DNA from 2 places in the Fictibacillus sp. EA-CB0309 genome. Region 2 is predicted to be linked to the other one. Evidence: a T-box and tRNA genes for the amino acid it is inferred to sense, from the RefSeq annotation. Region 2 holds a T-box; the other holds one or more tRNA genes.
The links. The T-box of region 2 lies ahead of argS (arginine--tRNA ligase). A T-box ahead of a tRNA ligase gene usually reads a tRNA of that ligase, here a tRNA-Arg.
Positions count from the first base shown of each region.

Region 1: it encodes a tRNA-Arg, which carries the amino acid that the T-box ahead of argS (arginine--tRNA ligase) is inferred to sense. The anticodon was not compared.

Region 1 is NZ_CP169271.1:53,266-64,494, forward strand. Features, by position in the region: rRNA gene ACEWFH_RS00285 (23S ribosomal RNA) at 1-86, opposite strand, end outside; rRNA gene ACEWFH_RS00290 (16S ribosomal RNA) at 314-1,861, opposite strand; tRNA gene ACEWFH_RS00295 (tRNA-Ile) at 2,048-2,124, opposite strand; tRNA gene ACEWFH_RS00300 (tRNA-Gly) at 2,134-2,207, opposite strand; tRNA gene ACEWFH_RS00305 (tRNA-Pro) at 2,216-2,292, opposite strand; tRNA gene ACEWFH_RS00310 (tRNA-Arg) at 2,298-2,374, opposite strand; tRNA gene ACEWFH_RS00315 (tRNA-Leu) at 2,408-2,493, opposite strand; tRNA gene ACEWFH_RS00320 (tRNA-Leu) at 2,544-2,627, opposite strand; tRNA gene ACEWFH_RS00325 (tRNA-Lys) at 2,643-2,718, opposite strand; tRNA gene ACEWFH_RS00330 (tRNA-Gln) at 2,776-2,850, opposite strand; tRNA gene ACEWFH_RS00335 (tRNA-Asp) at 2,866-2,941, opposite strand; tRNA gene ACEWFH_RS00340 (tRNA-Glu) at 2,976-3,050, opposite strand; tRNA gene ACEWFH_RS00345 (tRNA-Ser) at 3,054-3,144, opposite strand; tRNA gene ACEWFH_RS00350 (tRNA-Asn) at 3,148-3,222, opposite strand; gene ACEWFH_RS00355 (SprT family protein) at 3,399-3,857, opposite strand; gene cmpA (cortex morphogenetic protein CmpA) at 3,954-4,076, shown strand; partial or broken gene ACEWFH_RS00365 (Tex family protein) at 4,125-6,251, opposite strand; gene ACEWFH_RS00370 (hypothetical protein) at 6,304-6,504, opposite strand; gene ACEWFH_RS00375 (PP2C family serine/threonine-protein phosphatase) at 6,595-7,203, opposite strand; gene sigB (RNA polymerase sigma factor SigB) at 7,200-7,991, opposite strand; gene rsbW (anti-sigma B factor RsbW) at 7,957-8,439, opposite strand; gene ACEWFH_RS00390 (STAS domain-containing protein) at 8,436-8,768, opposite strand; gene ACEWFH_RS00395 (PP2C family protein-serine/threonine phosphatase) at 8,831-9,838, opposite strand; partial or broken gene ACEWFH_RS00400 (anti-sigma regulatory factor) at 9,850-10,250, opposite strand; gene ACEWFH_RS00405 (STAS domain-containing protein) at 10,253-10,609, opposite strand; gene ACEWFH_RS00410 (STAS domain-containing protein) at 10,626-11,229, opposite strand, start outside.
Region 2 is NZ_CP169271.1:2,135,606-2,155,493, forward strand. Features, by position in the region: gene ACEWFH_RS11865 (2-oxoglutarate dehydrogenase E1 component) at 1-330, opposite strand, end outside; gene ACEWFH_RS11870 (EamA family transporter) at 502-777, opposite strand; gene rarD (EamA family transporter RarD) at 762-1,436, opposite strand; partial or broken gene argS (arginine--tRNA ligase) at 1,540-3,197, opposite strand; T-box leader at 3,265-3,468, opposite strand; gene ACEWFH_RS11885 (hypothetical protein) at 3,515-3,796, opposite strand; gene ACEWFH_RS11890 (MATE family efflux transporter) at 3,884-5,245, shown strand; gene msrA (peptide-methionine (S)-S-oxide reductase MsrA) at 5,264-6,226, opposite strand; partial or broken gene ACEWFH_RS11900 (DMT family transporter) at 6,557-7,470, opposite strand; gene ACEWFH_RS11905 (GDSL-type esterase/lipase family protein) at 7,562-8,386, shown strand; gene ACEWFH_RS11910 (group-specific protein) at 8,368-8,775, opposite strand; gene proC (pyrroline-5-carboxylate reductase) at 9,197-10,036, shown strand; gene ACEWFH_RS11920 (GDSL-type esterase/lipase family protein) at 10,375-10,740, opposite strand; gene ACEWFH_RS11925 (hypothetical protein) at 10,898-11,287, shown strand; partial or broken gene ACEWFH_RS11930 (DUF2515 family protein) at 11,233-12,362, opposite strand; gene ACEWFH_RS11935 (DUF502 domain-containing protein) at 12,596-13,168, opposite strand; gene dat (D-amino-acid transaminase) at 13,192-14,061, opposite strand; gene ACEWFH_RS11945 (phospholipase D-like domain-containing protein) at 14,164-16,110, opposite strand; gene tnpA (IS200/IS605 family transposase) at 16,859-17,341, opposite strand; gene nadE (ammonia-dependent NAD(+) synthetase) at 17,864-18,685, opposite strand; gene kapB (kinase-associated lipoprotein KapB) at 18,726-19,115, opposite strand; gene ACEWFH_RS11965 (hypothetical protein) at 19,112-19,423, opposite strand; gene trhO (oxygen-dependent tRNA uridine(34) hydroxylase TrhO) at 19,513-19,888, opposite strand, start outside.

The DNA of each region.
Region 1 (11,229 bases), 1.8 Mb from region 2:
GCTCCCCGAGGCATATCGGTGTTCGTCCCGTCCTTCTTCGGCTCCTAGTGCCAAGGCATCCACCGTGCGCCCTTTCTAGCTTAACCTTATATGATGTTTACACATCAAAGATTCTTGCTTGGCGCAGATTGTTAAATCTGCCTTGCATATTGTTTGGATGTCGATATCTAGTTTTCAAAGAACATAGAAAATAACCTTTTCAGAATGAATCATAAAAAGTGTTATTTAGTTGAGAGTTAGTTCTCTCAAAACTGAACAAAAGAAGAATAGGTGTACTTACGAAACAGTCGAAGCTGTTTCATAATCTCCATAGAAAGGAGGTGATCCAGCCGCACCTTCCGATACGGCTACCTTGTTACGACTTCACCCCAATCATCTGTCCCACCTTCGGCGGCTGGCTCCCAAAGGGTTACCCCACCGACTTCGGGTGTTACAAACTCTCGTGGTGTGACGGGCGGTGTGTACAAGGCCCGGGAACGTATTCACCGCGGCATGCTGATCCGCGATTACTAGCAATTCCGGCTTCATGTAGGCGAGTTGCAGCCTACAATCCGAACTGAGAATGACTTTTTGGGATTGGCTTGGCCTCGCGGCTTCGCAACCCTTTGTATCATCCATTGTAGCACGTGTGTAGCCCAGGTCATAAGGGGCATGATGATTTGACGTCATCCCCACCTTCCTCCGGTTTGTCACCGGCAGTCACCTTAGAGTGCCCAACTGAATGCTGGCAACTAAGGTCAAGGGTTGCGCTCGTTGCGGGACTTAACCCAACATCTCACGACACGAGCTGACGACAACCATGCACCACCTGTCACTTTGTCCCCCGAAGGGGAAAGCTCTATCTCTAGAGTGGTCAAAGGATGTCAAGACCTGGTAAGGTTCTTCGCGTTGCTTCGAATTAAACCACATGCTCCACTGCTTGTGCGGGCCCCCGTCAATTCCTTTGAGTTTCAACCTTGCGGTCGTACTCCCCAGGCGGAGTGCTTAATGTGTTAACTTCAGCACTGAGGGTGGAACCCCCAACACCTAGCACTCATCGTTTACGGCGTGGACTACCAGGGTATCTAATCCTGTTTGCTCCCCACGCTTTCGCGCCTCAGCGTCAGTTACAGGCCAAAAAGCCGCCTTCGCCACTGGTGTTCCTCCACATCTCTACGCATTTCACCGCTACACGTGGAATTCCACTTTTCTCTCCTGCACTCAAGTCTCCCAGTTTCCAATGACCCTCCACGGTTGAGCCGTGGGCTTTCACATCAGACTTAAGAGACCGCCTGCGCGCGCTTTACGCCCAATAATTCCGGATAACGCTTGCCACCTACGTATTACCGCGGCTGCTGGCACGTAGTTAGCCGTGGCTTTCTGGTTAGGTACCGTCAAGGTACGAGCAGTTACTCTCGTACTTGTTCTTCTCTAACAACAGAGCTTTACGACCCGAAGGCCTTCATCGCTCACGCGGCGTTGCTCGGTCAGGCTTTCGCCCATTGCCGAAGATTCCCTACTGCTGCCTCCCGTAGGAGTCTGGGCCGTGTCTCAGTCCCAGTGTGGCCGATCACCCTCTCAGGTCGGCTACGCATCGTCGCCTTGGTGAGCCGTTACCTCACCAACTAGCTAATGCGCCGCGGGCTCATCTGTAAGTGTCAGCCGAAACCGACTTTCAAAAAAGAAACATGCGTTTCTTCTTATTATCCGGTATTAGCCCCGGTTTCCCGGAGTTATCCCCGTCTTACAGGCAGATTACCCACGTGTTACTCACCCGTCCGCCGCTAAATCAGAGGAGCAAGCTCCTCTTCATTCGCTCGACTTGCATGTATTAGGCACGCCGCCAGCGTTCATCCTGAGCCAGGATCAAACTCTCCATAAAAGTGTTTGTCTTGCTCGTTTTTAAAACTGACGGAATTAATTTAATTCCTTACCTATTTCTTTTGTTCAGTTTTCAAAGAACTTTTTGGCTTGTCTTTTTTCGAGACAGCTTTATCATCTTACCGAATCAATGTTATAAAGTCAAGCTCTTTTTTAAAATCTTTTTTTGATCATTTTTACGATCATATGGTGGGCCTAAATGGACTCGAACCATCGACCTCACGCTTATCAGGCGTGCGCTCTAACCAGCTGAGCTATAGGCCCGTAAAAAATTGGAGCGGGTGATGAGAATCGAACTCACGACCAGAGCTTGGAAGGCTCTTGTTTTACCACTAAACTACACCCGCATAAAGAATGGTCGGGAAGACAGGATTTGAACCTGCGACCCCCTGGTCCCAAACCAGGTGCTCTACCAAGCTGAGCCACTTCCCGAAATATGGCGCGCCCTGAGAGATTCGAACTCCCGACCTTTTGATTCGTAGTCAAACACTCTATCCAGCTGAGCTAAGGGCGCCTATTCAATGCATTATATGTTATTTGTAAAAGTTGGTGCGGTCGAGAGGACTCGAACCTCCACGGGGATACCCCCACTAGCCCCTCAAGCTAGCGCGTCTGCCATTCCGCCACGACCGCGCGGCTAGATGCCAGCGCATGAGCACTGCAACTTATTGAGAAAATTAATATGGTGCGGGTGAAGGGACTCGAACCCCCACGTCAAAGACACTAGATCCTAAGTCTAGCGCGTCTGCCAATTCCGCCACACCCGCATATTAATTTGAAAATGGTGAGCCATGAAGGACTCGAACCTTCGACCCTCTGATTAAAAGTCAGATGCTCTACCGACTGAGCTAATGGCTCTTACTGTTAATAAGGTTTAGTGTTTGTATCTTAAACACTCATCTTAAAAATAAAAAATGGCTGGGCTAGCTGGATTCGAACCAACGCATGTCGCAGTCAAAGTGCGATGCCTTACCGCTTGGCTATAGCCCAACACCTTAGAAATAATGGCGGACCCGACCGGGGTCGAACCGGCGATCTCCTGCGTGACAGGCAGGCATGTTAACCACTACACCACGAGTCCATCAATCTATAGGTATTGCTTTTATGAAAGTATATGGTGACCCGTACGGGATTCGAACCCGTGTTACCGCCGTGAAAGGGCGGTGTCTTAACCGCTTGACCAACGGGCCAGATGGCAGAGAAGAAGGGATTCGAACCCTCGCACCGCGTTAGCGATCTACTCCCTTAGCAGGGGAGCCCCTTGAGCCACTTGGGTACTTCTCTGTATGGCTCCACAGGTAGGACTCGAACCTACGACCGATCGGTTAACAGCCGATAGCTCTACCACTGAGCTACTGTGGAATGTCTTTTAAGGACAATTAATATCATAATTGTTTCAGCGTCAGATGTCAACCCGTTTTCGAAGTTTTTTTCTGAGCCGTTATCGCTTTAGCTACCTTGTTAAGAAAGCTATGTAAAAGGTATGTCTAACAGCGACTTTATTAAATTACCACATACCTATAATCGAAGTCAACACCCTATTTTAAAGAAACCTGTTTTAATTTTCCTCGGCACTTTCCGCATACATACTTTTTCGTGTCAATTCTTCTCTTTCTTTTATAGGACTGCATACAGTCTGCGCAGATATAGTGATATTTATAACTCTCTGTTCTTCTTTTTTCAGGTATGGACTGACAGAAGCGAGAGCCGCCTACTTTATTTAGCCAATACTTAAAATCGTAATCACCATGCTTATACCCTTTACCTTCAATATGCATATGGTAGTGCACAAGCTCATGTTTAATGACCCCAATCAATTCGTCCATGCCGAATGCCTCGTAAAGATGCGGGTTCATTTCTATGTCATGAGATCTTAAAAGATATCGTCCTCCTGTTGTTCGCAGCCTTTTATTAAATCTGGCTCTGTGCCGAAACGGTTTATCGAAGAACTGAAGAGAAATTTCCTCGGTAAGTTTTTGTAATTCCACGTCAGTCATGGTCAAGCTCCTTACATTTCAAGTTCACATCAACAAGCTTCTATACATAGACTAATACACAAATAACGGATTGGGAAGTTCAAGGAGGTTCTCTATATGCCAACATGGTTTAAAAGACAGCTCCGTCGTGCTTATTATCAAAAAGATCGTTACCAAATCCGCTTACTTAATCAGTGCTGGTTCTTTTATAACAAAAAACACTCCTCCAGTGAAGAGTAATTTACTGGAGAAGTGCTTTATCTTGTTGATGTTTTTTCGGTAGTTGTTTTATTTAGGAGCAATCATCGTTAAGGCGATTCGTTGTTTAGCTACATCTACAGAATCTACCCATACGGTTACGACTTGTCCTACACTTACAACATCCATTGGGTTCTTTATGAAACGATTTGTTAATTTCGAGATATGCACAAGCCCATCTTGTTTTACACCAATATCTACAAATGCTCCGAAATCAACGACGTTGCGAACGGTTCCTTGCAGTTCCATCCCTTGAGATAGGTCTTCCATTTTAAGAACATCTGTTTTAAGCACTGGCCCTGAAAAAGCATCACGCGGATCTCTTCCTGGTTTAGTAAGACCCTCAATAATATCTTTTAAAGTCGGTACACCAATATCCAATTTTTCAGATGTGGCATCAAGCGATATGTTATTTAATTTTTCCGCCAGAGCTTCTGAACCTATATCAGCAGGAGTAAATCCGAGTTCTTTTAACAATGCTTTCGTCGCTGGATAGCTTTCTGGGTGAATGCCGGTTTGATCAAGAGGCTGATTTCCATCAACCACTCGCAGAAACCCGATACATTGCTCATACGTTTTCGCACCGAGTCGCGGAATCTTCTTAAGTTCTGTTCTGTTTTTGAATTTCCCGACTTCATTTCGTTTTACGATAATGTTCTGTGCGACTGTTTTGGACAACCCCGAAACATATTGAAGCAATGAAGAAGAAGCTGTGTTTACGTTAACCCCTACTTGGTTAACGGCAGTCTCCACCACAAATGAAATTTCTTCCCCAAGTCTTCTTTGGGAAACATCGTGCTGATACTGGCCAACTCCGATAGACTTCGGGTCGATTTTCACAAGTTCTGCTAACGGATCTTGAAGTCTTCGTGCGATAGATACAGCACTTCTTTCTTCCACTTGAAGGTCAGGGAATTCTTCACGCGCTACACTTGAGGCCGAATAAACACTCGCACCCGCTTCGTTTACAATGACATAGGCCACTGATTTTTCGAGGTCTTTTAACGTTTCAGCAATAAACTGTTCTGTTTCGCGTGATGCGGTTCCATTTCCAATCGCAGCAATTTCAATGTCGTATTGATCGATCAACTTTTTCACAACAACAGCAGATTTTTCTACCTCTGATCGCGGCGGTGTTGGATAAATGGTTTGAATATGCAAGACTTTTCCCGTTTCATCCACTACACCTAGCTTGCATCCTGTTCGGTATGCAGGGTCGACACCAAGAACAACTTTCCCTTTCAACGGAGCCTGCAATAAAAGGCTTCTTACGTTTTCAGAAAAATATGAATCGCGCGTTCTTCCGCTTGCTCAGTTAGAGCGGTTCGGATTTCACGTTCAATAGAAGGAGAAATTAATCGTTTATATGCGTCTTCCATCGCTTCGCGTATATAAGCTGCCGCTGGCGAGCTGGAACGCTTGATCGTTTTTCTCTCCATCTTAGAAAGAATTAATTCTGATGGAGTTACGATACTTACTCTCAAAATATTTTCTTTCTCGCCGCGGTTAACCGCCAAAACACGATGTGGAACGATTTTTCGGATCGGTTCTTGGTATTCGTAATACATTTCGAATACTTTTTTCTCATCATTTTCGGTATTCTTGCCATCTGTTTTGATCTCGCCTTTAGTAAATGTATCTTCGCGGATCCATTTTCGCATATCCGCGTCATCAGACAGCATTTCAGCAATGATATCTTTTGCCCCTGTTAGACTATCTTCAGCTGAAAGCACTTCTTTTTTCGTTTATGTATGCCGCAGCTTTTGTTAGTGGATCATCATTGTTTTGTTCCAACAGCCAATGTGCTAGTGGCTCAAGTCCTTTTTCTTTGGCTACCGTTGCCTTAGTTCTTCTTTTTTGTTTATAAGGACGGTAGATATCTTCTAAATCTTGCAGCTTTTGAGCTTTCGAAATAGAAGCTGTTAATTCTTCAGTAAGTTTTCCTTGTTCATCGATAAGACGAATGATTTCTTCTTTTCGAGTCGCTAAGTTTTGCAAGTACGTCCAACGATCCATGATGTCTTTGATCTGCACTTCATCCAGACCGCCCGTTAATTCTTTTCGGTAACGTGCGATGAACGGGACCGTATTTCCTTCTTCTAAAAGAGCAATAACCTGATTAATTTGTTTGCCTTTTACATTTAGTTCTTGTTCCATTGTACGTAATGCTTGTTCACTAATAGGTTGTCCCAATAAGAACACTCCTTTTTCAATCAATTACTACTATTATAAACCAATGAAGTTGCTCCGTAAAAAAGTGAAGGCTTCTTTTTCGTATCCAACGATGCTTTTGGAAGTGGTTGATTTCCGCTCCAGATGCTCGCTTTCCACGGGGCGTGCGGTGAGCCTCCTGCCGCTTTGCGCCATTAGGAGTCTCCACCTGACCGCTCGTCCCGTAGGAGTCTCGCAACTTGCACTTCAATCAACTTGCAAATGAAGAGTGAAAAAGATTCAAAAACAAAAAACACCATCCTAAAATCTTGATAAGGATGATGTTTAGCTAACTAATATTTACTTGGCCTACGATGCATGTAGCATCGTCGTTAATATCTTGTGGCAATCCACTTATAAAAATGACAGACTCTTTTGGAGAAATCATTTTCGTTAAGAGTGATCGACTTTGTGTATGAATATCCATGCCATCAGAATAAAGCATTAATGTTAACTCTTTTTCAAACTTGAAATCCTGTACTTTAAATCGCTCAGGCTTCCCTACTAGAAAACCTGCCTTCGTTAAAGGGTGTATGGCTCTTTGTCTTTCAGCAGAGATCATAAAACGGATGTTACCTACACCTGAATAAGTGGCTGTTTGATTTTTGTAATCGACTTTAACAATTGCGATTACAGCACCTCGAGTATGTCTTAACCCCTCGTTACAAAGATGCATCAGCTGTTCCACTGATTCATGATGATGCTGATCAATTATGTCAGTAGCAGCTCCTGAAGCTTCTTTCGCCATTTTGCCGCTTCCTAAACCATCTGCAACCGCGCAAATCAAATAATCTTCCGTTTCTTTCACATAAAAACTATCTCCGCAAAGATCATTTCCCTTTTTAGGTTTCTGGTAAGAGGAAACAGATGCTCTGCTAAATTGATAGTGTTCGATCATCTAAGCGCCTCCGAGGGTGATACTCGCAACGCTTCTTTTAGTTTTTCTAACGCTCTTCTTTGCAATCGGGAAACATGCATTTGGGATATGTCCAGACGTTCCCCTGTTTCCTTTTGGCTTAAGTTTTCAAAATACGTACACTGCAGGATTTCACGTTCACGTTCAGAAAGAACAGCAAATGCTTTCTCCAAAAGTAGCCTTTTATCGATTTGATCGAAACCATCATCATTGGATCCAACTAAATCGAGAAGTGTAACCGTACTACCCTCTTGGTCCGCTTCAATAGAACTATCCACGGATAGAGCTTGATAACTTTTACCCATTTCCATCGTCTCTAGAACTTCTTCTTCTGAAACTTCCAGAAACTCAGCAATTTCAAAGATTTTAGGTGACCTTTGCAAGCGAGTCGTTAATTCTTCAACGGCTTTCTTGATTCTCGGACCTAGTTCTTTAATACGGCGCGGTACATGCACACTCCATGTTTTATCACGAATAAAACGTTTGATTTCTCCAACAATTGTTGGAACGGCAAATGATTCAAAAGATCTGCCAAACGTTTTGTCGTATCTTCTAAAAGCAGCAAGCAGTCCGATCATACCTACTTGAACTAAATCATCATGGATGCTTTTCCCTTTAGAAAACTTTCGTGCAAGAGAATGTACTAAGTCTTGATACTGCAATACAAGATTTGTTTGAATTTCTTCGTTTTTTGGATCTTGCTGTAATTCATCAATCCATGCATAGACCTGTTCTTTACTGTGAAGGCGCTGGTGAGATTCTGTCGACATGTTCCTCCACCTCATCTCTGTGAAGATACTTTGTCATCATTACAACGACACCGGCTTCACTGCTTATTTCTACCTTGTCCATTAGTGTATCTATCAGAAAGAGGCCTAAACCTCCCTCATGCAGTTGATCAACTGATTTACCATCTACAGGGCCAAGATCTTTAGAGATAGATTCAACGTCGAAACTCTTTCCTTGATCGACAACCGTAATTTCCATGCGGTCATCATGTATATTGCAGCCAATGCGAACTTGGCCTTGATCTCCTTCTGTGTAAGCATGATTTACAACATTCGTTACAGCTTCTGAAACAGCAATCTTAATATCTTCAATTTCATCAAACGCAAAACCCATGCGGTTTGCCAGACCAGATATCGTTAATCTGACTACTCCCACATAATCCGGCTTTGCCGGAACGTTCATTTCAATATAGTCGGACGCTGTTCTCATAGCGCCTCCCCCTTTACTCCGCTTTCGATGTCCATTACCTCAGTTAAACCGGTAATTTCAAAGATACGTTTAACGCGTTCTGTCATGCCTCTTAGCTTTAATGAGCTATTGTGGGCTTTAGAAGACTTTAAAGCTCCTACAAAAATACCCAATCCCGTGCTGTCCATATATTCTATACCAGAAAGGTCGACGATTACGATGTTCCCTTCTTTTTCAGTTAACGGAAGCATGACTTCTTTAAGTTTCGGAGCCGTATATGCGTCTACTTCCCCAGTAAGATTTAATTCATATGTTTCATTTATTTGGCCTTGATTAATTTGCAAATTCATTTGTTTTTCCCCCCAAGCTTTGTATGGAACCATAAGGTACCTTTACCCTAATTGAACACTGTTTAAACCAGTCTTTTTAAAATAATTAAAGTAAAATCATCTCTGAGCTCGAACCCTTGAAGCCGATCCAACTCCTGAAATACATTCTCAACAATTTTTTGAGAGGGTAGATCCATATATTTACGAATGAGAGAAACAATTTCTTCTCTTTCAATAAATCCTTTGCTTGTCCTGCACTCGGTCACTCCATCTGAGAGCAAGATGACCATATCTCCAACTTCTATCTCCTTTTCATACGGATGATAGGTTGTTGTGCGAGAAACCCCCAGAACAAGGCCTTTAGCAATAAGATCGTGGAACTTATCTTCTTTTGCATGATAAATAAATCCTGGTTCATGACCGGCACCTGCATAGAAGAACTTATGGCTTTCCGGTTCATATACACCATGGAACATTGTAATGAACATGTTGCTATGAACATTTTGTTCAACAACACGGTTTAAGTTTTCCAGCAGGAGATGAGGTTTCATCTGTTCTTCTGGCAGGCTGTCCATCGCGTATTTAATCATAGACATACAGAGTGCAGCGGGTATGCCTTTACCGATAATGTCAGCTACAGCGACACTAAGACTATTGCCGCTTTTAACAAAATTATAATAATCGCCATTCATTTTTTTAGCAGGAACGCTTACAACGCCTATGTCCAACTCGTTAAAGTCAGGTACATCGCTAAGCAGCAATGTTTGCTGCATGCTTGCGGCAACTTCAATTTCTGATTCCAGCTGTTGCTGTTTATCCCGCAGACTTTGGTGTTCGCGGTAAGCAAAGCCATAACCAATCATAGATTCAAGCAGAAAGTCAAAAGAATCTCTCATCTCTTCTGACATATCCGGGAAAAGCTCGTCCATTACTTGAATGTGCAAGCTCACTAAATCTTCAGGTGAAATCTGCTGCTCCAATAGTTTCCGGCTAAATTGCTGGGCTTTATAGAGTGTCGTCTCGGTTTTGGCTTTTAGATAGACTGATAATAAATCTTGGTAACGTTCCGTTAGTGCGTCCTTTGCAGTCAAGAGCTCTCCTCCTAACGAAGCCATTTAGTAGCAGATATCTCCGTTCCCACGTCAACCGTGGATTCAATAGAGAATTCATCCATTAAACGCTTCACACCTGGCAATCCAGCTCCTAATCCGCCGGAAGTTGTATAGCCGTCTTCCATAACTTTTCGGATTTCTCGGATTCCAGGACCATTATCTAAGGCTACGATTCGCAGTCCTTTTTTCCTAATTGATCGATTGGTTCAATGCAAATCTTTCCTCGGCCGGCATACAAATAAATATTACGGGCGAGTTCGGAAATCGCTGTTGTTATTCTGGCTTGATCAACATTTCCGAAACCAAGCTCTTTAGCCATGTTTCTTCCAAGTTGACGGGCACTTACGATGTCCCATTCATTGCGTACTTCCACACAGGATTGGATGTCCATAATCATCCCTCCAGTTCCAGACGCAATTTATCAAGCCCCTGTTCTAAGTCAAGTGCTGTCGAAACTTCCCTCATTGAAATTCCAAGGTCAATTAAAGTAATAGCAACCGCAGGCTGTATTCCTGTTAATACAACTTGAGCTCCCATCAACTTTGACATCCTCACGACATCTCCAAGAACTTTTGCTATGAAGGAGTCAATCATGTCTACTGACGTTAAGTCAATAACAACACCCTTTGCCCCTGTATCGTGAATTTTGTTAAGCAAATCCTCTTGAAATTGAAGGGCTGTTTGATCGTCCATTTCTACTTGAATAGTGATCAATAAATATTCGTGCAATTTTAAAATAGGAATCCTCATTTTTTCCCCTCACTCCCTATTTATTGCTAATCAACTGCTGATTTGTGATCTCCAATGCATTTTCCATGCCTTTTTGAAGAGTGCTCTTCGTAGGGAATAGACTTAAATCGATACCCAGGCTTACAATGGTCTGTGCAATTTCAGGACGTATTCCTACTAGGATACATGTTGATCCTAATAAACGCACAGCATCAGCTGCTTGAATAATATGATGGGCTACCATCGTATCTACGACTGGTACTCCTGTAATATCAATCAGCACAACTTCTGAGCGATATTTAATCACTCCATTTAAAAGGTTTTCCATGATCAGCTTCGCGCGTTCCGTATCGATTGAACCAATCAGAGGCATGACGCTGATGTTTTTGAAAACCGGGATAAGCGGAGCGGAAAGTTCTAATAATGCTGTCTTTTGAACAGAAACGGTTCTTTCCCAAATCTGAGATGAGTTTTCTATCACTCGGTTAAGAATAGGATCTAACCATCTGTCGATTTCTCGGTATACCGACGCAAGCTTTTCGGTATCCATTTCCGTCTCTACTAAAAAATTAACGATAACACGGCGTGCAGCTTGAAGCCCTTGCGTTAAATAGCTTAAAGGTAAGCCCGTATGAAGCACT
Region 2 (19,888 bases):
TTCTTTTGGGTCAATATGGTGGTTGTCTTTAGGAAACTCTCCAACTGGATATAAGTTAGCAGCTAAATGACCGTAAGTACGGATGTTTTCTGCCAATTTTAATGCAGCTGCCAATTTCTCTAAATCCATTCCATCAAAACTCTGTGCAGTACGTTGATTTGGTTCAGAACCCTCACTTGGAGGACCCCAAGCATCAAATCTCTCTTTGAATGAACTGTCAACAGATTCCGGATCCACGCTATATTGATCATATAGTTCAAGGACATAAGCCAAGTTTGGACCGCTCAGTCCTTGCCAAGGATTTTCTGATTTGGAACGTTGATGACTCATCTTTTGTTCCCTCCTGCTTCCCTTTGTAAGTATTGTGCTGTTGCTGTTAACAGGTGATTCATCATTTCTCGCCCTTGATATTTCCCTATTTAAAGCGCTCTCAAACAATGAATGAAAAGAACCTTATCATTGATAAGGTTTCAACTGTAAGCAATGGTCATTGCCATTATACTATATTTTCGCAGAAAGTGAATTTTGTTTTTTACGATTTATGAGATAATTTGCCCATTTTGTTCTGCTGAGTGTAAATATAAGGAGTGCAATCCAGATTAAAGTAAATGAAATGACGTGAATTGTGCTGAATGTTTCATGATACAAAAACACACCCAGGATCAGCATAATGGTCGGTGCTATGTATTGCAGAAAACCGATCATGGTCATGGAAATACGTTTAACTCCTTGTGCAAAACAAATAAGTGGTACGGCTGTAACTAGGCCTGCTCCCATAAAAGGAATGTCGTTAAAGTTCCACCTGAAATAAATGAAGCTTCACCATTCCATTGAAGGTAAACCAAATAAATAAACGCAAAAGGAACTACAAACATGGTTTCAAAGGTTAATCCAGTTAACGAGTCAAAGCTTCCTAATTTTTTGGCGAGTCCATATAGGCCGAAAGAAAGTGCTAAAAAGACAGCCACCCAAGGAAATTCTCCATATTGCCATGTTAAAAGGAATACACCACAAGCTGCAATAATAAAAGAAACAATTTGCCAGCTGTTTAATTTTTCTTTTAGTACAAGCATCCCTAAAATCACACTTACAAGCGGATTGATGTAATAACCTAAGCTGGCTTCTACTACATGATCTGTATTTACAGCCCATATATACATCACCCAATTTCCGCTAATCAATATGGAGGCAGTTAAAACGGAAAAAAATTGTTTTCTATTGGTAAGGAGGACTCTTAAATCTTTTTGTAAAGCATCTTTTCGTTTTAAAAGAATCATTACACCTACCATCAGTAAAAATGACCAGAAGATGCGATGTGCTAAAATTTCACCTGAACCAACTAAATCGAGAGGCTTCCAGTATAGAGGCAGAAAACCCCAGATTAAATAGGATAAAGCTGCATTCCATATACCTTTTGTATGTTCATCAGTTTTCATTGTCTGCTCCCCGATTCCTTATATAAGTTGAAGTTATAAGATTATATAACGGAACATCAAAGGTTTGCCAGCAACATGACTTAAACAGCCCAGTCATACCTTTCTACATTCGATTAGGTGTTTGAATCCCTAATAATCGCAGACCTTCTTTTAGTACAATCTGAATGGATGCACATAATGCTAATCTTTCGGATGTTTCAGTACTGTTTAGGATTTTAACGTTTGCATAATATTGATTAAATTTATGAGATAGCTTCAACAAATATTTTGATATGACGGAAGGTTCTTTTCGGTTAAACGCCAGTTCAACCATTGCAGGAAAATCGTTTAAGACGGAAAGGAGTTCCCAGCTTTCTTCCTCAATGGAAATTTTTTGTGGCAGCTGCCCTTCAAAGTTTCCTTTGTTTAATAGCGTTTGAATTCTTGTGGCCGTATATTGGACATAAGGACCTGTATCACCTTCAAATTTAAGCATTTGGTCAAGTGAAAATTCAACATCGTTTCCTTTTTCATTTTTCAGATCATGAAATATGACAGCGCCAACACCGACTTGTCTTGCCACCGTCTCTATTTCTTCGAGTTCTGGATTCTTCTCTTTGATGTTTTGTTCAGCTAACTGTATTGCTTCTAATATTACGGTTTCAAGAAGCACGGTTCTCCCTTTTCGAGTGCTCATCTTTTTGCCATCTTGTAAAATTAGACCGAATGGTACATGGTGCATGTTATTCGACCAATCGTGGCCGAGTTTTTTAACACACGCTTAACTTGTTCAAAGTGTAAGGACTGTTCATGACCAACCACGTAGAAAGCTTGATCGAAAGCGTATGTGTTTTTTCTATAGATGGAAGCAGTAAGGTCACGTGTCGCATAAAGAGTTGCACCATCAGTCTTTTTGATCAAACAAGGTGGTATATCATCCCCTACTCTTACAATCTGAGCACCTTCAGATGTTTCTAACAAGTTCTTTTTCTGAAGTTCTGAAACCGTTTCTTCCATCTTATCGTTATAAAACGATTCACCGTTGTAAGAATCAAACTGTACATCCAGAAGTTCATATATTTTTTGAAACGCTTTTAATGAAGCGTCTTTAAACCATATCCATAATTCTGTCGCTTGTGGATCATGATCTTCTAATTTCTTGAACCACATTCTTCCCTCGTCATTTAATGAAGAATCGTTATCTGCCTCTTCATGAAAACGAACATATAGCTTTGTTAGTTCTTCAATCGGATTAGCTCGTACTTTATCTTCTTCTCCCCACTTTAAGTAAGCGCAGATTAACTTCCCAAACTGAGTTCCCCAATCACCGATATAGTTGATTCTTACCGTTTTGTATCCGCATTTTTCGCTAATGGATGCTAATGAGGAACCAATCACAGTAGAACGGAGATGGCCCATTGAAAAAGGTTTTGCGATATTAGGAGATGAAAGGTCGAAAACAATTGTTTTCTCATTTCCGAAAACATGATTTGCATAATTCTCTTTATCTTTTAATATCTTCGTTAAAAGCTCTAAAGCTGCTATTTTTTTATTATGAAATACATTTAAATAGCCGCCTGCTGCTTCTGTTTTCTCGAAATGTTCTGGAATAGTTCCTGAGGCAAGCTCGTTAGCGATTTTATTTGGGGACTTCTTTAGGATTTTAGCCAGCTGAAAACAAGGAAAGGCTAGATCCCCTTGATGAATTTGTTTTGGCTTTTCAATTAAACTCTCAATTTGGTCTAACGATAGCTCATCACCCAGTTTATTCTTTAGATAAATGGCAAATTCTTTTTACCGTTCATTCTTTTTCCCTCCCTAAATAAAAAAACCGCCTCTTCTAATTAATAGAAGAGGCGGATGACCGCGGTACCACTCTTGTTGCCTTAATAAGGCCGCTTGATCTGTTAACGGGATGTGCCCGGTTTGCCCTACTGTAAATTTCGAGCAAACATTTCCAAAGTGCGCTTCGTCTGAAAGTTGTGCCAGGCTTTCACCAACCCTAGCTCGCTATAACATCCTTTGCAGAGTACTCTCTTTTCATAAATGTTCTGTCTATAGTTTTCCATATTATATGAGGGCAGATGTAAAAAGTCAACTTATTCCTTTTTATCAAAATCCAAGTAATCTCTCATTTTTTTAATATACCGCTTTAACCTGAACAGTGTTTCTGTTCGCAAATATTTGGAAGTGAATGCGGCTGATATTGCAGATACTGAAACAAAAACCCCATGATTCGAAACCCTTACAGGTATAACGCCAGTATAGATTGTTTCGCCGCTGTTTTTATATAAAAGTTCTGTTGAAACAAGCACGATTTTTTCACCCGCTTCCTCTCCAGGCAGAACAGATTGAACTTCAAAAAGAAATTGTACGCTCATAGTTTCTCCTTTACGTGTGTTTCATATGTTTTATGATATAATGCATTGTCTTGAATTGACAGTTAAAACAATAAAGGAAGTATGCAGATGATACAGACATATTCATTAAGAGATAAATATAAAAGTTTCTTATTATTAGTCGTCCCTGTTCTAATCACTCAATTAGGGTTATATGCTATGAATTTTCTTGATACGGTAATGAGCGGACGTTCAGGAGCTGATCAGCTAGCCGGTGTCGCTATTGGATCAAGTTTATGGGTTCCTATTTTTACAGGTCTAAATGGAATCTTAATGGCACTAACCCCCATTGTTTCACAGCTACAAGGAGCTAAAAATACAAAAAGTGTGCCGAGGTCCGTCATGCAGGCTGTGTATTTATCCGTTGTCATATCGGTTATTGTGCTCATACTAGGTTCATTGGTTCTAAATCCAATACTGGGAGCCATGTCGTTAGATCAAGAAGTCGAGAAAGTAGCAAGAGGCTATTTGATTGCATTAGCTTTCGGTATTCTTCCTCTATTTTTATATGGAGCTTTACGTTCTTTTATCGATGCACTTGGTCAGACAAGAATAACGATGTTTATAACACTTATCGGATTACCTATAAATGCCGTATTTAATTATCTGTTGATATTCGGTAAAGCGGGTTTCCCAGAATTAGGCGGTATTGGTGCTGGTGTTGCTTCCGCCATTACGTATTGGATCACAGCTCTTATAACTGTAATCATTGTTATGAAATTCAATTCTTTTAGACGATATAAACTCTTTCACACGTTTTACTCACCATCATTAAAAGCTTGGAAAGAACAATTAAAGATTGGCATACCGATCGGCCTAGCCATCTTTTTTGAAGTAAGTATATTTGCAGCAGTTACTCTACTAATGAGTGACTTTAATACGGTTACCATTGCCGCTCACCAAGCTGCGCTGAATTTTGCGTCTTTCCTCTATATGCTGCCGTTGAGCATCTCTTTTGCCCTCACCATTGCAGTTGGATTTGAGGTAGGGGCTGGTCGATTTAAAGACGCTGCACAGTATAGCTATATCGGAATCATTACAGCAGTAGGTTTTGCTTTAATTCTTTCGGGCTTTCTTTTTGTATTTGATGACCAAGTCGCTCGGATGTATTCAAATGAATCAGAAGTAATCAAACTCACGACTTCTTTTTTATGGTACGCTGTATTTTTTCAATTAGCTGATGCATTCGGTGCTCCCATTCAAGGCGCATTAAGAGGATATAAGGATGTAAATGTAACGTTCATGCTTTCCTTTATTTCTTATTGGGTCCTTGGACTGCCGGTAGGCTATTACTTAGCTAACTTTACAACACTCGGAGCATACGGTTATTGGATTGGACTTATATCAGGTTTATCAGCTGGAGCCGTCATCTTATTTGCCCGGTTAAAATATATCCAATCACATTCCTATTCCTCTTCAGAACAAAAATAAACCAGCCGAGCGGCTGGTTTATTTTTGTTCAAATAGAGTTAGATACTCACCGTATCCTTTTTCTTTTAACTGTTCTTTCGGTATAAATCGAAGTGCAGCTGAATTGATGCAATAGCGCAATCCTCCTCGATCACGAGGACCATCCGTAAAAACATGTCCTAAATGAGAATCTGCATCCTTACTCCGTACTTCTGTACGAATCATCCCATGTGACAGATCTTCTTTTTCTTCAACGGTAGAAGAACGTACGGGTTTTGTAAAGCTTGGCCAGCCACAGCTGCTATCAAACTTATCAAGAGAACTGAATAGTGGCTCGCCAGAAACGACATCTACGTAGATCCCTTCATCAATATGATTCCAAAATTCGTTCTGAAACGGTGGTTCTGTTGCATCGTTCTGTGTCACGTTATATTGCATAGGGCTTAGTGATTTAAGAATTTCTTGTTTTTGTTTCTTATCTTCCCAATGAGACTTTATAAATGTGTCTCGACCAGACCCTTGTCTATAGCGCTTGTAATGAAAAGGATTCTTTTTGTGATAATCTTGATGATAATCTTCAGCAACATAAAAAGTATCAGCGGGTAAAATTAAGGTAGCAATTGGTTTGTTAAAACGTCCACTTTCATCTAACTCTTTCTTAGATTGTTCTGCGACTGCTTTTTGTTCATCATCGTGATAAAAAATCGCTGTTCGATAGGAGTCTCCTCGGTCATAAAACTGTCCTCCTGCATCAGTCGGATCAATTTGTTTCCAAAACACAGATACTATTTTTTCATAAGAGATAATCGAAGGATCAAATGTAATCTGAACTGCTTCAAAATGCCCTGTTGTCTCACTGCAAACTTCTTTGTACGTAGGATTTTCTGTATGTCCGCCCGTATAGCCTGATTCAACTTTTATAATGCCAGGCCATTCCTCAAAAGGTGTAACCATACACCAAAAGCACCCACCAGCAAAAGTAGCTTTCGCATAGTTACTCATGAAATCCATCTCCTTTCATAACTGTTTGTTACATCATATAAGAATAAGAGTCAATTGCATAGAAAAAGGCTTTGATCTTTTTGTTGTTTTCTAAAGGATTGCTGCTATTGATCCTTTTTTATTTCTTCTTTGAACAGTTGATTGAAGTGTAAAGGTGTGAGACTCAGGCTAGGACAGGAGGGCAGGTGAGACGCTTAAGAGTGAAACGTCTAAATGTGGCTCACCGCCTGCCCCGCGGAAAGCGAAGCACTTGGAACGGAAATCAACTACTTTCAAAAACAACATGGATTACAATATCACCCTATCCTTTTTTAACAATTGGACCTACCGTTACAGGTTTCTTGATTGGAGCTGGAGGTTTATTTCTTTTTGTTTACGGGTATTTTGTAAGAAATAATATAGACCTGTTAAAACCATGGCACCTCCAATCCATTGGGAGACTGTTAATGTTTCTCCGATCAATACGTAAGCCAGCAAAGTTGCTCCAACGGGTTCACCAAGAATAGCCATGGATATCGTTGCGGCTGTTACATATTTTAAAAGCCAATTAAAGAGTACATGTCCGAAAACAGTTGGGATGATGGCAAGCAATAAAAATATGCCCCATTCCTTATCAGGATATCCAATCATGGGTATGTTTAAGAAAGCATTATAAACAACAAAAACAATTACAGCTGTTAAAAACACAGTGAAGCTATAGAGAGTTGCGGGTATTGTTTTCAGTAGCTTTTGACCGATCAACATATGCGCAGCTACTACAATCGTACCTAAAATGGACAGCAGATCTCCCTGGATATGCTGAGCTGAAATACCGATATCTCCCCAACCAATCATAATCGCACCAGCTATTGCTACAATCATTCCTATTATTGCTGCTTTAGAAGTTCTTTCTTTAAACGCTATGAATGCACCAACCATTACAAAAACAGGCTGTAATGAAAGGAGTATCGTGGAACTGGCTACGGTCGTTAATTTTAAGGACCCCATCCAAAATAAGAAGTGTAATGCTAAAAATGTTCCTGATAAAAATAATAAAGCTGCATCTTTAAACGAGATTTTTTGAGGAAAGCAAATTGTTTCCAAACAAATGGGAGCATTAATAATAATGTAAACAATAAGCGGTACATCCCTTGTACAGAAACTGGGGCTTCTGACCACTTAACAAAAATGGCGGAAAAGGAAATGGCAATAATCCCTATGATTAACGGAATAAATACTGGTATTTTAAGTGAATCGTTATTCAAGTTCTCACCCTGCACTTTCTAGACATATTTATGTTATTATCAATAACTAATACTTTGTTATGACAAGTTATAATTTCAGGAGGAGGATAAAATGAAAAAAAGATATATCATATCCTTACTTCTTTTGCTAATGGTAATCGGTACAGCGGCATGGTACTACTACCCACAGTATAAGATAAATCAGATCAAGAAAGAATCTGTAATTGACATAAACGACAGTACAAAATCAGAACAAATCACATACCTTGATTATCTTAATAAAAGTTCGGATTCCAGTTTTAACCACTTAGTCTTAGGTGATTCTGTCGCACAAGGCAGGGGCTCAGAAGAAGGAGGATTCGCAAACAAAGTCAATGATAACCTCCATAACTTAACGGGTAAAACGTTCATTTTGGAAAATCAAGGCGTTTCAGGCGCAACAAGCAAAGGATTATTGAATCAGCTAGAAATACCTGCTGTTCAGCAATCTGTTAAATCTGCCGATATTATATCAATCAATATTGGCGGAAATGATCTTGTACAAATAGCAAAAGAAGAAGGTCCGATTAAAGCCATTCAGAGTTATGACGAAGTGAAAACCGGATATAAGAAAAATTTGAACGAAATCTTTGAGACGATTAGAGAGCAAAACCCTAATGCCATATTAGTATTAAATGAACTATACAATGTTGTGAACTCAGAGCAAAAATATTACCCTGCAACGGAAAAGCTGCTAAATGATTGGAACTTAATTGCTTATGAGACCGCACTTACTTATAAACCAGCACTTGTTGTTCCTGTGAGTGATGCTCTTCAAACTGAAGATATGGATAAATGGCTGTACGATTCTATTCATCCTAATGACGAAGGATATGCAAGAATCGCAGACAAAACGATAACTACATTTCAAAATCAATCTTATAAAGAAGCGCAATGAGGGTTTGAAGAGTTGCAAAGTGGTGGCAGCTCTTCTATTATCCCATTCCAATTTTTAATTTGAGGCAAATAATAAAATGTCGTTGCCTTGGAGAGATCTTTTAGAGTACCATTCGGGTCGTACATAATGACACGTTTATTATTGCCGAGCGCAATCCCCATCTCAGTATGACACCCTTTTCCTCCAGGCAATATAACAATGATTACATCAGAATTCATAACCGCATCAAATTCTTTTATACCGATATTAGCAAGATCTTCTTTTGTTTCTGCCCTCTCATTCTGAGTCCAATCGTATGTAAGTTCCCAGTTCAGCTTCTTTGTTATTTCAGCTCCTACTTTCTTTACTAATGATTTGTTCACAAAACCAGAGGCAATATAAAATTTCATCGTACACTCTCCCCTTTTTTCTTATGTAAAAATCATATTACAATCACTCAATAAAGAACATCTAAACTTGCATCTATTTGTGAACATGTTAACATAGTACTTTAAATAAAAGGCTGCATTTTAATTATTATTGTTTTTAAAGGGTTGATTTCCGTTTCAGGATGCTCGCTTTCCACGGGGCGTGCAATGAGTCCCTTGCCGCTTTGCGCCTTAGGGGTCTCACCTGACCGCTCTTCCTAGCCGTAGTCTCGCACCTTACACTCCAATCAACGAGCAATAGTAGCAACAAGTATATAGCAAAGAGCAAAATAAAATTACTACAAATTGAATAACAAAGAGTCCGCTTCACTTCTAAGTTAAAACAGCCTAATGAGTCGACTAAAAAGTAGCGGATAATCCAAAATTATTGAAAGAGGGTTGCATGTTAAAATACAGAAACATTACATTCATTGGAGCAGGTTCAATGGCAGAAGCAATGATTTCAGGATTAATCAATAAAGCTGGGATTTCTCCAGATCGAATTACGGCTGCAAACCATTCTAATGAAAATAGAAGAATGGAACTGAATGAAAAATACAACATTCAAACGATGGCTTTTAAAGAATTAACTTTAAGTAACACAGATGTGATTATTCTTGCGGTAAAACCAAAACAAGCAGAAGAAGTTCTACAACAAGTAAGACCAGCACTTCAAGATCATCATGTGATTTTAACCGTACTTGCAGGAATTTCAACACATTATATCGAGGAGATCTTAGAAAAGCGTCTTCCTATCATCCGTGTAATGCCGAATACGTCAAGTATGATTGGTGAATCTATTACGGGAATTAGTGCCGGTAAGTATGTAAAAAATGAAAATTTGGATTTAGCTCAAGAATTATCGAAAGCCATTGGTAAAGTAAAAATCATATCTGAGAAACAGATGGATGTTTTTACAGGCATAGCAGGAAGTGGTCCTGCGTATTTCTATTATCTTTTAGAACACATGGAAGATGTAGCGGTGGAAAATGGCTTGGATCGTGAGTTGGCGCGGGATATTGCAGCGCAAACACTATATGGTGCGAGTAAAATGGTGATGGAATCGGATGATTCTCCAGCAGAGCTTCGTAAAAAAGTTACTTCACCTAATGGTACAACTGCGGCAGGTCTTGAAGCTCTTGCAGAAAATGGAGGCGGTCTAGCCATTGAAAGAGCAGTTGAAAATGCAGCGAAGCGTTCAAAAACATTGAGAAAAGAATTTGAAAAAGTTCCGGCGCTATAAAATAAGTAAGACAGCACAAGCTTTTACACGGCTTGTGCTGTTTTTATATTTATTCTATCTCTTTAAAGCCTAGCTCAAATAAGGAGACGGCTATCACCTGGTACCCCTTTTTGTTTGGATGGACACTGTCAAAGGAAACAAGCTCCTTTTCTCTCCCTTTAAAAACCTGATATAGATCAGCCACTCTAACATTCGGTAACGATTCATAACTTTTTATATGATTATTAAATAAGTGTACCCATTTAATCGCTTTACTCCATTTAAAATACGGATTATAAAGTGTACATATTCGAATGATAAAAGGTTCTTCTGCATCCTTTTTTAATCTGAAGATGACTTTAAAGATCTTCTTTAAGTTTTTTACAAAGTTCAAGTGCGCGATACAGAGGGTCTTCATCATGCGTCAGCATATATTTAAATGCCGCTTGAATAAGATCGTTCCCTCCAGCTGTTATTAGAATAATTTTAGAATTTTTTATTGAATTTCTTACTGCTTTGTCTTTTAAAGAGTTGAGAATTTCTTCAGAGGTTGTGCCGGTAACCGCAAAGTTATTAACAAGGATCTGTTTATTAAAAATATCTTGAGTGAACCCTACATACCTTCCTACATAACCTTTTCCAAATACGGGTGCCCCTACTCCAACGGTTAAGGAATCCCCGATTGCAGTTAATAACCAATCATAAGAAGCATTGTATTTAGCCATACATTCCTTATCCTCCTTTTCGGCAACACACCTCTACTTATAAAATATGATGTGAGCAAAATTTGGACAGGGCGTTTTCATCACTTCCTATGAAGGGTTATGTCCCTTTTTAATTAGTTGAATATACATATATGGAAACTATTTTGAGGTGATTTTTTTGAAAGAGAAATCTATGAGAATGTTCCCATACGGCGGATACGATCCTTTCTCCACTCCTACTGCAAAGGGTTACGCAAATAGCCAACAAGTACCCGACAGACCGCCATATGCGCCTGCAACTCCAGCTCCAATGCCGCAGCAGCAATATTCACAAGGATTTAACCAACAGCCATATATGCCCTATATGATGCCAATGATGCCTCCGGGTATGCCGCATCCGATGATGCCAGGCATGCCGTTTAACCAAAAACAAGGGCAAGGGAATCAAATGGGAATGTATCAGAATAACCAAGGATCTGGTCTGAACTTCGGCAAAATGATGGGCGGAGCAAATCAAGTTATGGGGCTTGCACAGCAAATGGGCAACATCCTTTCCTTCTTTAAATAGAAGCCATTATTCATGGCCTCTATTTTTTTGAGTAAACGATAATAGTGTTTCAAAAGAAAAGCAGATTCTAACTTATGAAGGCCCGCCCAATAAGACATCCAGATTGGAGAAGAATGCTTTTTTACCAATCTTATCTTTTCAATCGCAAAATCATGTTCTGAAAACCAGTTCGATTGAAAAAAAGGTCCTGTATAACTTTGTTTCCAAACGTCACAAAGAAAAGGACTATATATTTTATGATTCTGTTTCGTCTTAAAGAAAGAAAGTTTTTCTTTCGGATATTTCTCTTTCTTTTTGATTGAGTCAATAGGATTGAAAACACTGCTATCATAATCGGTACGAGAACCAGTGTGAGGGTTTTGAAGTGCAAACTTATAGGAGTTATGAAAATGTTTAGGGTTAAAAAGAACATTGTATAAATTCTGACCTAGTTCAATTCTTGAATTAAGGTCTTCAAAATTGTACATGTTCTTACCAACTGAATTCTTTAACGGCAATACAGGAAATAAGATTTGAGAAAGCTGAAGCCATTCTTGGATGCGATAAGTCAATTTATTTAATAAACGCTGGTATTCCTCTGTTTGAACAAGGTGTTTTTCAATGTGACTTTGTTCATTTATAATTTGTGCGATGGGTAGCAGCGGGCTCTGATCTCCCTGAAAATACAATTCCCAAACTCCTTCCATAAATGGAGAGACATTAAAAAAGGGCAAAGATAAAATAGGGATACTCCCTTCTTCTTACTTTCTTCATATAAAAGCAATTGAGGGTATGCGTCTTCGAAGATCATACTGTTTCCCTTTTCTAGCATCGTATATAAATTCTCAGCAAATAGATCGTCAAGGATGTGAGGCAAGAATTCTCCTTTTAAATCAGTCATAAAATATCCTGCATTCCTTGAGACCATATGAGCTAAAAATGACCATTCTATCTCATGATTTTTCTTGAAAAATGATAAATATGCAGCCGTTCGGGTAATGTTGTTCCTGTTTTTTGATTTTGTTTCGTCTTTAATTTTTCGTATTAACTCTTTGTTGTTTCGAAGATTGATTCTTACGCTATTTGTGCGTTTCATAATTCGCAACCATTGTAATTGAAGCTGTACTATTTGCTCTGAACTCAGCTCCCAAATCACTTTCTTTCTACTTAATAGAGAAAAGGGCTGAAGCAAGAAATCAATTGGAATGAGTGTTAATTTTGTTAGTAACCGCTTAGAAGCATTCAAGTTTAACACCCTCCCTTCTTATCAATGTATGAACAATGCAACTAAAAAACACCCTTTCTGAATAAAGGGTGTTACATTCATGCTTATTTTGTTGCGACTCCGCCAGATAATAAAAATTTCATGGCGTCCTCTGGTTTGATATCAAGCACTTTGACTTTATCTTTAGGAACTAAGAACGTGAATCCAGCGATCTGAAAAGTTTGGGGAATATAGACGGCAACGTGATCAGCCAATTCATCACTTAAGCTGCTAACATCTTCTGTGGTAATAAAACCAACACTTTTCATATTTAGTTCTGGATATTCAATCAGTACAACGGTTGAAAACGATCGTTTTTCACCAAAAAGAGAATGTATGGTATCTTTGATTACCGTATAAACCGTTTTGACAAAAGGCGTTTTTTCTAGGATTCGATCAATGAGCCGAAATATTTTCCCGGAGATATATTGTGTTGACATCCATCCTAGAACGGTGATTAAAACAATGGTTGTGATAAGTCCGATCCCCGGAATATAGTCTTCTTTTAAGACGTCCTTTAATAAATTGCCGAGGATGCTATCGAGAAATCCGAAAATCTTATAGATGATATACACGGCCAATACAATCGGAAGGATCGTCAACAATCCATTAATAAAGTATTTAAGTAATGTTTTCATGTTTTCCTCTAGAGAATCATTTACTAAGATTTTAAAGCAGATGTTTTCTTTTCAATCACTTGCTTAAAGTTTTTTTGAAGTTTTGTTGTGACAGGACCAATTTGGTAAGTTTGATCCTTCATTCCTAACAATTTAACAACAGGCGTGACTTCCATGGTTGTACTTGTAATAAAAACTTCATCAGCATTCACCAATTCTTCAATAGAAAAAGCTTCTTCTGCTACAGGAACTCCAATATCCTCTGCAATTTTTAAAACGAGTTGTCTTGTGATTCCATTTAAGATTAGGTTAGTTGCAGGATGTGTTTTAAGTGTACCATCCTTAACAATAAACACGTTAGATGACGAACCTTCTGTAATTGTTCCATCTCTATGCTGAATCGCTTCTTGGCAATCATAGTCAGCTGCTTTTCGTTTAGCCATTACATTTCCAAGCAAGTTTAAGCTTTTGATGTCACAGCGAAGCCATCTGATATCTTCAGTCAAGTACGTTTGGATCCCTCTTGATTGAGATGCAGCAATCGAATCCAGTGAAACAGATTTTGCAAAACCAGTAACAACACTTTGCATATTCCGTTCATATAGATGATTTCGCGGTGCAACTCCACGGGTCATTTGGATATAAACCATACCGTTCACAACATTGTTCTTAACAATCAGTTCATCCGTTAATTGCTTTAAAGTTGGGATATCATACGGCATAGAAAGTTCTAACTTTTGAGCACTCTGCTCAAACCTTTCAAAATGCTCATCAAATCCAAAAGGTTTACTGTTATAGACAAAAACAACTTCATAGATGCCATCACCAAAAAGGTAACCTCTGTCTTCAGGGTCTACCGGAATAGAACCACTTTTAATAATCTGATCGTGATATAAAACATATGAATTTTCCATGATTTTACCACCCCATCTATAGGATATGTATACAATTGAGCTTTCATCTACTTTAAATGAAAAAGTGACTCCCTTCAAGAGTCACTTTTAAGAATGTAGCATTTAATTGATTGAACCACCAGCCTGTTCATATCTAGCCATGAATTCTTGTTTAAATTGATTTGTTAGTGCCAAGTCATGAATCCAAAGCGCATTTTCGTCATTTACATCATTGCCGTTCGTACTCCAGTTCGTAGAGCCTGTTATAACAAGCGGGTCACTCGAAGTATCAGCATCAATGATAAAATATTTGTGGTGCAGCTTTCTGGATTCTTTATCCATAAATACAGGAGCTGGATTTTTCCAGCGTGTGTTCGGATTATTGGTGCTCGTTTGAGTAGCGGTTCTGCCAGTCATGTCGATGGATGCAGACCACCACATGTTCCAGAATGAATCATCAAAGACACCTTTTATATCAAAACCAGTTTTTGTTCCTTCTAAATCGTTAGGGGAACCTTCCCACTTCACTTTCAGTGTGTCAACTAAAGCTTGATCTGACCAAGCAAAAATGCTGAAATACGTATTTAGGTGAGCAGACTGTTCTAATGTTTCATTCATTTTTGGAACGGCGTTATCTCCTGGTGAAAAATAAACTTCCACGCTCTTTCCACCTACTGTAACTTGGTGAGGTGTATTATCAATTTTTCGTGATCCAAAGTTCGATACAGCTGCATTAGGCTGCGTACCTGCGCTTCCCCACATTTCATCAAACTCTGTTTTGTAAATACTAGAAAGTTCATTTGAATGAAGTTCGATTGAATGATTAGAATTTCCGTCTAGTATTCCATTTGCTCTGTTTTCATCAGTGCCATAAAGTCCAGTCGTTGTGAAATTCCAACTGCCTGTAAAGACCCATTTCCCGTCAACAACTACAAACTTATTGTGCATTTGAGTATCTGGAGAATAATAGCTGTTAGTTTCTTTTTCCTCACCATCCACTAGCATGTGACCAGTCTGACTTTGACTACCCACCGTAACTGTGCGTTGGGTGAAATCGTTGAATCCATCTGAAGGAAGGTTATATTCTGTTCTTTTTGCCGTGTCTTCTACTGCAAAAATAATAGAGTCTGAAAAGATGTGTACATCATCCGCTGTATTAACTACCCCATCTTTTCCTCTTGCTAATTTTTCTAAATATATTTTCATAAGCTCATATCGAGCATCATGTTCTGCATCTGATAATGGTTTTGAGTCAGCTAACATTCGTACAGAAACCCCTGTAGATGCTTTTTCGATTAATGCATTTACGATGTTAGGAAGGTTGATCTCATATGTTGCTATGTCAATCGAATCAGTTGCTGAATTAATTCTATTTAAAAGTCTGTTTTCAAGATTAATATTGTAATTGGCTCCGTTACCAGGTGTCGCAAATTGTGTTAAAGCACTTTTATTAAAATAGACATTGATTGCTCCAACTTCATTACTAACATTATTTAATTGTTCTGCTTGTCCATTTGAAGTGCCTTGGATGTTCCCTGGTGTTCCAAATCCTGCATCGTAGCTGGCAGTTGCTGTTTTCCAGTTCTGAATGTCCTCTCCGCTAGCCGACATGTTTTCCCTTTCCATGGTTGCTCGTGAAGTAACATCTCCTGCATACCACTTGGAAACTGCATCACTTATTCCGTTCGAAGGATCAAGCAGTTGAAGACTTTCTCCTGTATTTGATAGAGCACCTGTGAAAATCTGATTGGCTGTAACACCAGGCACTGTTAAATCGTCAGTGCGTTCCAGTAAAAAGGTATCGCCAGGACTAATTGAACCACTAAGTTGAATAGTAGGAGTCCCATCTGTTGATTTTAACGTCCAACCATCAAGTTGTATGGTTTGATCAGTAGGATTATAAAGTTCAATCCATTCATCATTCGCATCTACGGTTGTCCCCATCCAAGCAACTTCAGAGATAACTGGTCCTTCAACTGTTCCTGCAGCGCGAACTTGGTCATGGTGTGAATTGAACGCGAAAACAGAAGTCATCAATACAAAAACAGATATACTTTTTTTCCATTTCATAAAACAAACCCCTTTTTGAATGTTATGTAAGCCATGAAAAATCATAGCATAGGAACAATAGAAGTTTATTTATGATTTTGAATTGTAAAGAAAATTCATCCTAAAGAACTTTATGTATAAAAGTTTTGTGTAGAATTTTAAGTAGATGGTCCTACTAAGGAAGCAGTATGCTTGGCCATGGGGTGGTTTATCTTTCTTAGAGTGTGTGTAACTAATGTAAATATAATTTAAGTTGTTCATCACAAACAAACAAATAGAAATATTTTTTCTCCCAGTATAGATAACCCGTGGGCTAGCCTTCTCTCATCTTATAAAAAGCTCTTTTCTAAAAGATTATTGCTTTCAAACCTCATTTCTTCTATGACAGTTGATTGGAGTGTAAGGTGCGTGCCTGCCACATGAGAAGCTTCCTGCAAGGCATGCGACGAGGAAGCTCAATGCGATAGCATTAACTTGTAGACGCAGGAGCAAGGGACTTTTTTATAGGCGGGCAGGTGAGACACTTAAGAGTGAAACGTACGAATGTGGCTCACCGCCTGCCCCGCGGAAAGCGAGCACCTGGAACGGAAATCAACCACTTACATAAATAACAAAGATTACGAAAACAGTCTATAAATAAAAACCACCCGTGACAACGGGTGGTTTTCTCTGCGGCTGGAAGCCTTTGTTACTGGCCAAGCCCTAAAGGGCCTCGGAAGGGTTCGCCAGGTGCACTACTTCTACCGGCCAGACCTCAAAGGCCTCCTGGTTACCTTCTCTGTTTTTTCTTTACCTCTTCACCTGTAAATGGATCAATGTATTCCATCATGCTTATTTGTTCTGCGACTACATCATCTTGAATTTGATTACGAATGTATTCTTCTATCACTTTTTTGTTTCTGCCCACTGTATCTACATAAAAACCGGTACACCAAAATTTTCGGTTCCCGTATCGATACTTCAGGTTAGCGTGCCGATCAAATATCATCAAACTACTTTTCCCTTTTAAGTAGCCTACAAACGAAGATACACTTAGTTTTGGTGGTATGCTCACTAACATATGTACATGATTTCGGCATGCTGTAGCTTCAATGATTTCTACACCTTTTCTCTCACACAGTGTCCGTAAAATTTCTCCTATGTCTTTCTTGATCTTTCCGTATATCACCTGTCTTCTATACTTTGGTGCGAATACGATGTGATACTTACAATTCCATTTCGTGTGTGCTAAACTATTGATGTCTTTGGACAATGAAAACTCCTCCGATGCTGGAATATTGGTTGGCGAACCAAATTTATTTTAGCATCTCGGAAGAGTTTTTTTAATACCTCGCTGTAAGCTTTTTGGAACCCTAGGCCTAGCCTAGGGTTTTCGATTTTATAAAAAGAGGCTTGGCGTCAAAAGTTTCTCTGCTTTTGAGCCAAGCCCACACATTATTGTTTAACGGTTTTTACGACTTTATTATCTTTTACCGTTACCATATAAAATTCGTCGTCCATTTCAATCAGGAAATCTTCGTCATATTGTTCTTTTAACTCTTCTTCAATCTTAAAAGGTTTTTGAAATGGTCGTCAATTACATTTAGACGATCTTTTCGGGCATTTTCACGATTGATTGTATCAAAAACGAAATATGCTAAAAATACAATTCCTAATGATATTATGATTTTTGCTGTTTTACTCAAGATATGTATCCCCTTCCCCTTTATTCCAACAACAAGTATAACCTAAAAGTTACAAAACAAAAACACCTGGTTTACCCAGGTGCTTCGTATTACTTCCACCAAGTATCATGGATGGATGCAGGATGGTTTCTTTTATGCATGGTTTGCAGATATCTTTTTTCAATCTTTTCTTTAGAAGAAACAAAGATTTCTTTTCCTTCTAAGTAATCATCGATCTCTTCGTAAGTAACGCCAAGTGCTGTTTCATCAGGGATAAGTGGTTTATCGTCTTCTAGATCCGCTGTAGGAACTTTTAAATAGATGCGTTCTTCCGCACCTAATTCTTTTAGCAACTCTCTTCCCTGTCTCTTATTTAATCCATATAAAGGTACAATATCACAAGCACCATCACCGTGTTTTGTAAAAAAGCCTGTTATTGCTTCGGCAGCATGGTCGGTACCAATAACAAGACATTGGTATGCCCCTGCAATATCATACTGAGCTTTCATTCTTTCACGTGCTTTTGTATTCCCTTTTAGAAAGTTAGTAAGCTCCTTATCTGTTGCTTCCATGAAAGCTTTTACTGAAGCATCTACAGCCGGTTTTATGTTTACAGTTAGAGATACATCAGGTTCAATAAATTTTAGCGCGCGTTGAGCGTCTTCTTCATCTTTTTGAACACCATATGGAAGTCTGACTGCTACAAATTTATAATCTTCACCGGTTTCTTCACGCAATTCTTTCATGGCAATTTGAGCTAATTTACCAGCTAAGCTCGAATCTTGTCCCCCGCTAATGCCTAATACATAACCTTTTGTGCCAGATTTTTTAACATAATCCTTTAGAAATTGCACTCTAGCTTGAATTTCACTTTTTGCATTAATTTCAGGTTCCACTTGTAATTCCTTTATGATCTGTTGTTGAAGATCCAAATTAATCGCCACCTTTGCTGTGTACTTATCTTCTTTCCACTTACCGTTCTTTCTTAATCCATTTTATAATCTTTTTTAGCTGATAAAGGCACTGTAATGAACGTTTTGCCCATTCACTATTGTCTTCATCTAACTTTTCTATGTATCCAATCAGTGCACTTTTTAATGAGTCTTTATACGATGGAAGATCACCATTATACTCCTTCACCGTATGAGCTGGTACCCATGTTTTCTCACCATAACTTAATGCCCTTCTTTCTTGAAAAAAAGGAACGTCAGCTTGTTTAGGGTGATGCAGATCACCTTGCCATGGATGAGACTTTACAGCCAAAACTTGAACTAGTACCATCTGATTTCTTTCATCTTCAGCTTTTCCTATATATTGCCCGGTTTTATAACTTGCAAGTACTAATTTCTCTGTTTCAGTCATTTTTTTGCCTCCAACATCGCATCTATTTCTTTAGACACAACAAAGGCGAGATCCTCATTACCGAATAGGGATAAGACTTGCAGCAATGTTTCATTGCTAATGGGCTCTGCCTCTTCTAATGGAACAGTCTGCTCTAACATATGCATCACATAGTCATTATTCGTTTGTTCAGGATACGCTTTGAGATAAACTTGTTTCGGGTCTAATCTGTTATTTACGCACCATTGAGCGTAAATAATAATCATCATACCTTCGTCTTTTTGATAGTTGCTGATTACTTTTTCAGAAATTTCATCTGCTCGATTCATCTACTTGTCACCCCTTATGTTACTCATCATTACTGTTAACTTTAAAACAGGGAAATAAAAAAAGCCAGTATAATCACTGGCTTTATCACTTAAACGGTTTGCTGTTCTTTTCGTTCCGTCTCATAGCGGTTACGTGGGTGTTCTAAACACTCCTTCGTACAAGAACGCTTATGCTCAACTTCACACTCAGTACAACATACATGTTGTTTATTACATTCTGGATTAGCACAGTTCACATAACGATCTTCTGTTTTTCCGCAATAATAACATGTAGCAATGACTACATCTTCATCAGTACGGTTAACAGGAACTGAAATACGCTCATCGAACACATAGAGTTTTCCATCCCAAAGCTTTCCTTGAACTTCTTCGTCTTTCCCATATGTTACGATTCCGCCCTCAAGCTGTGATACATCCTCGAACCCTTCTTGTAAAAGGAAACCAGAGAACTTTTCACATCGAATG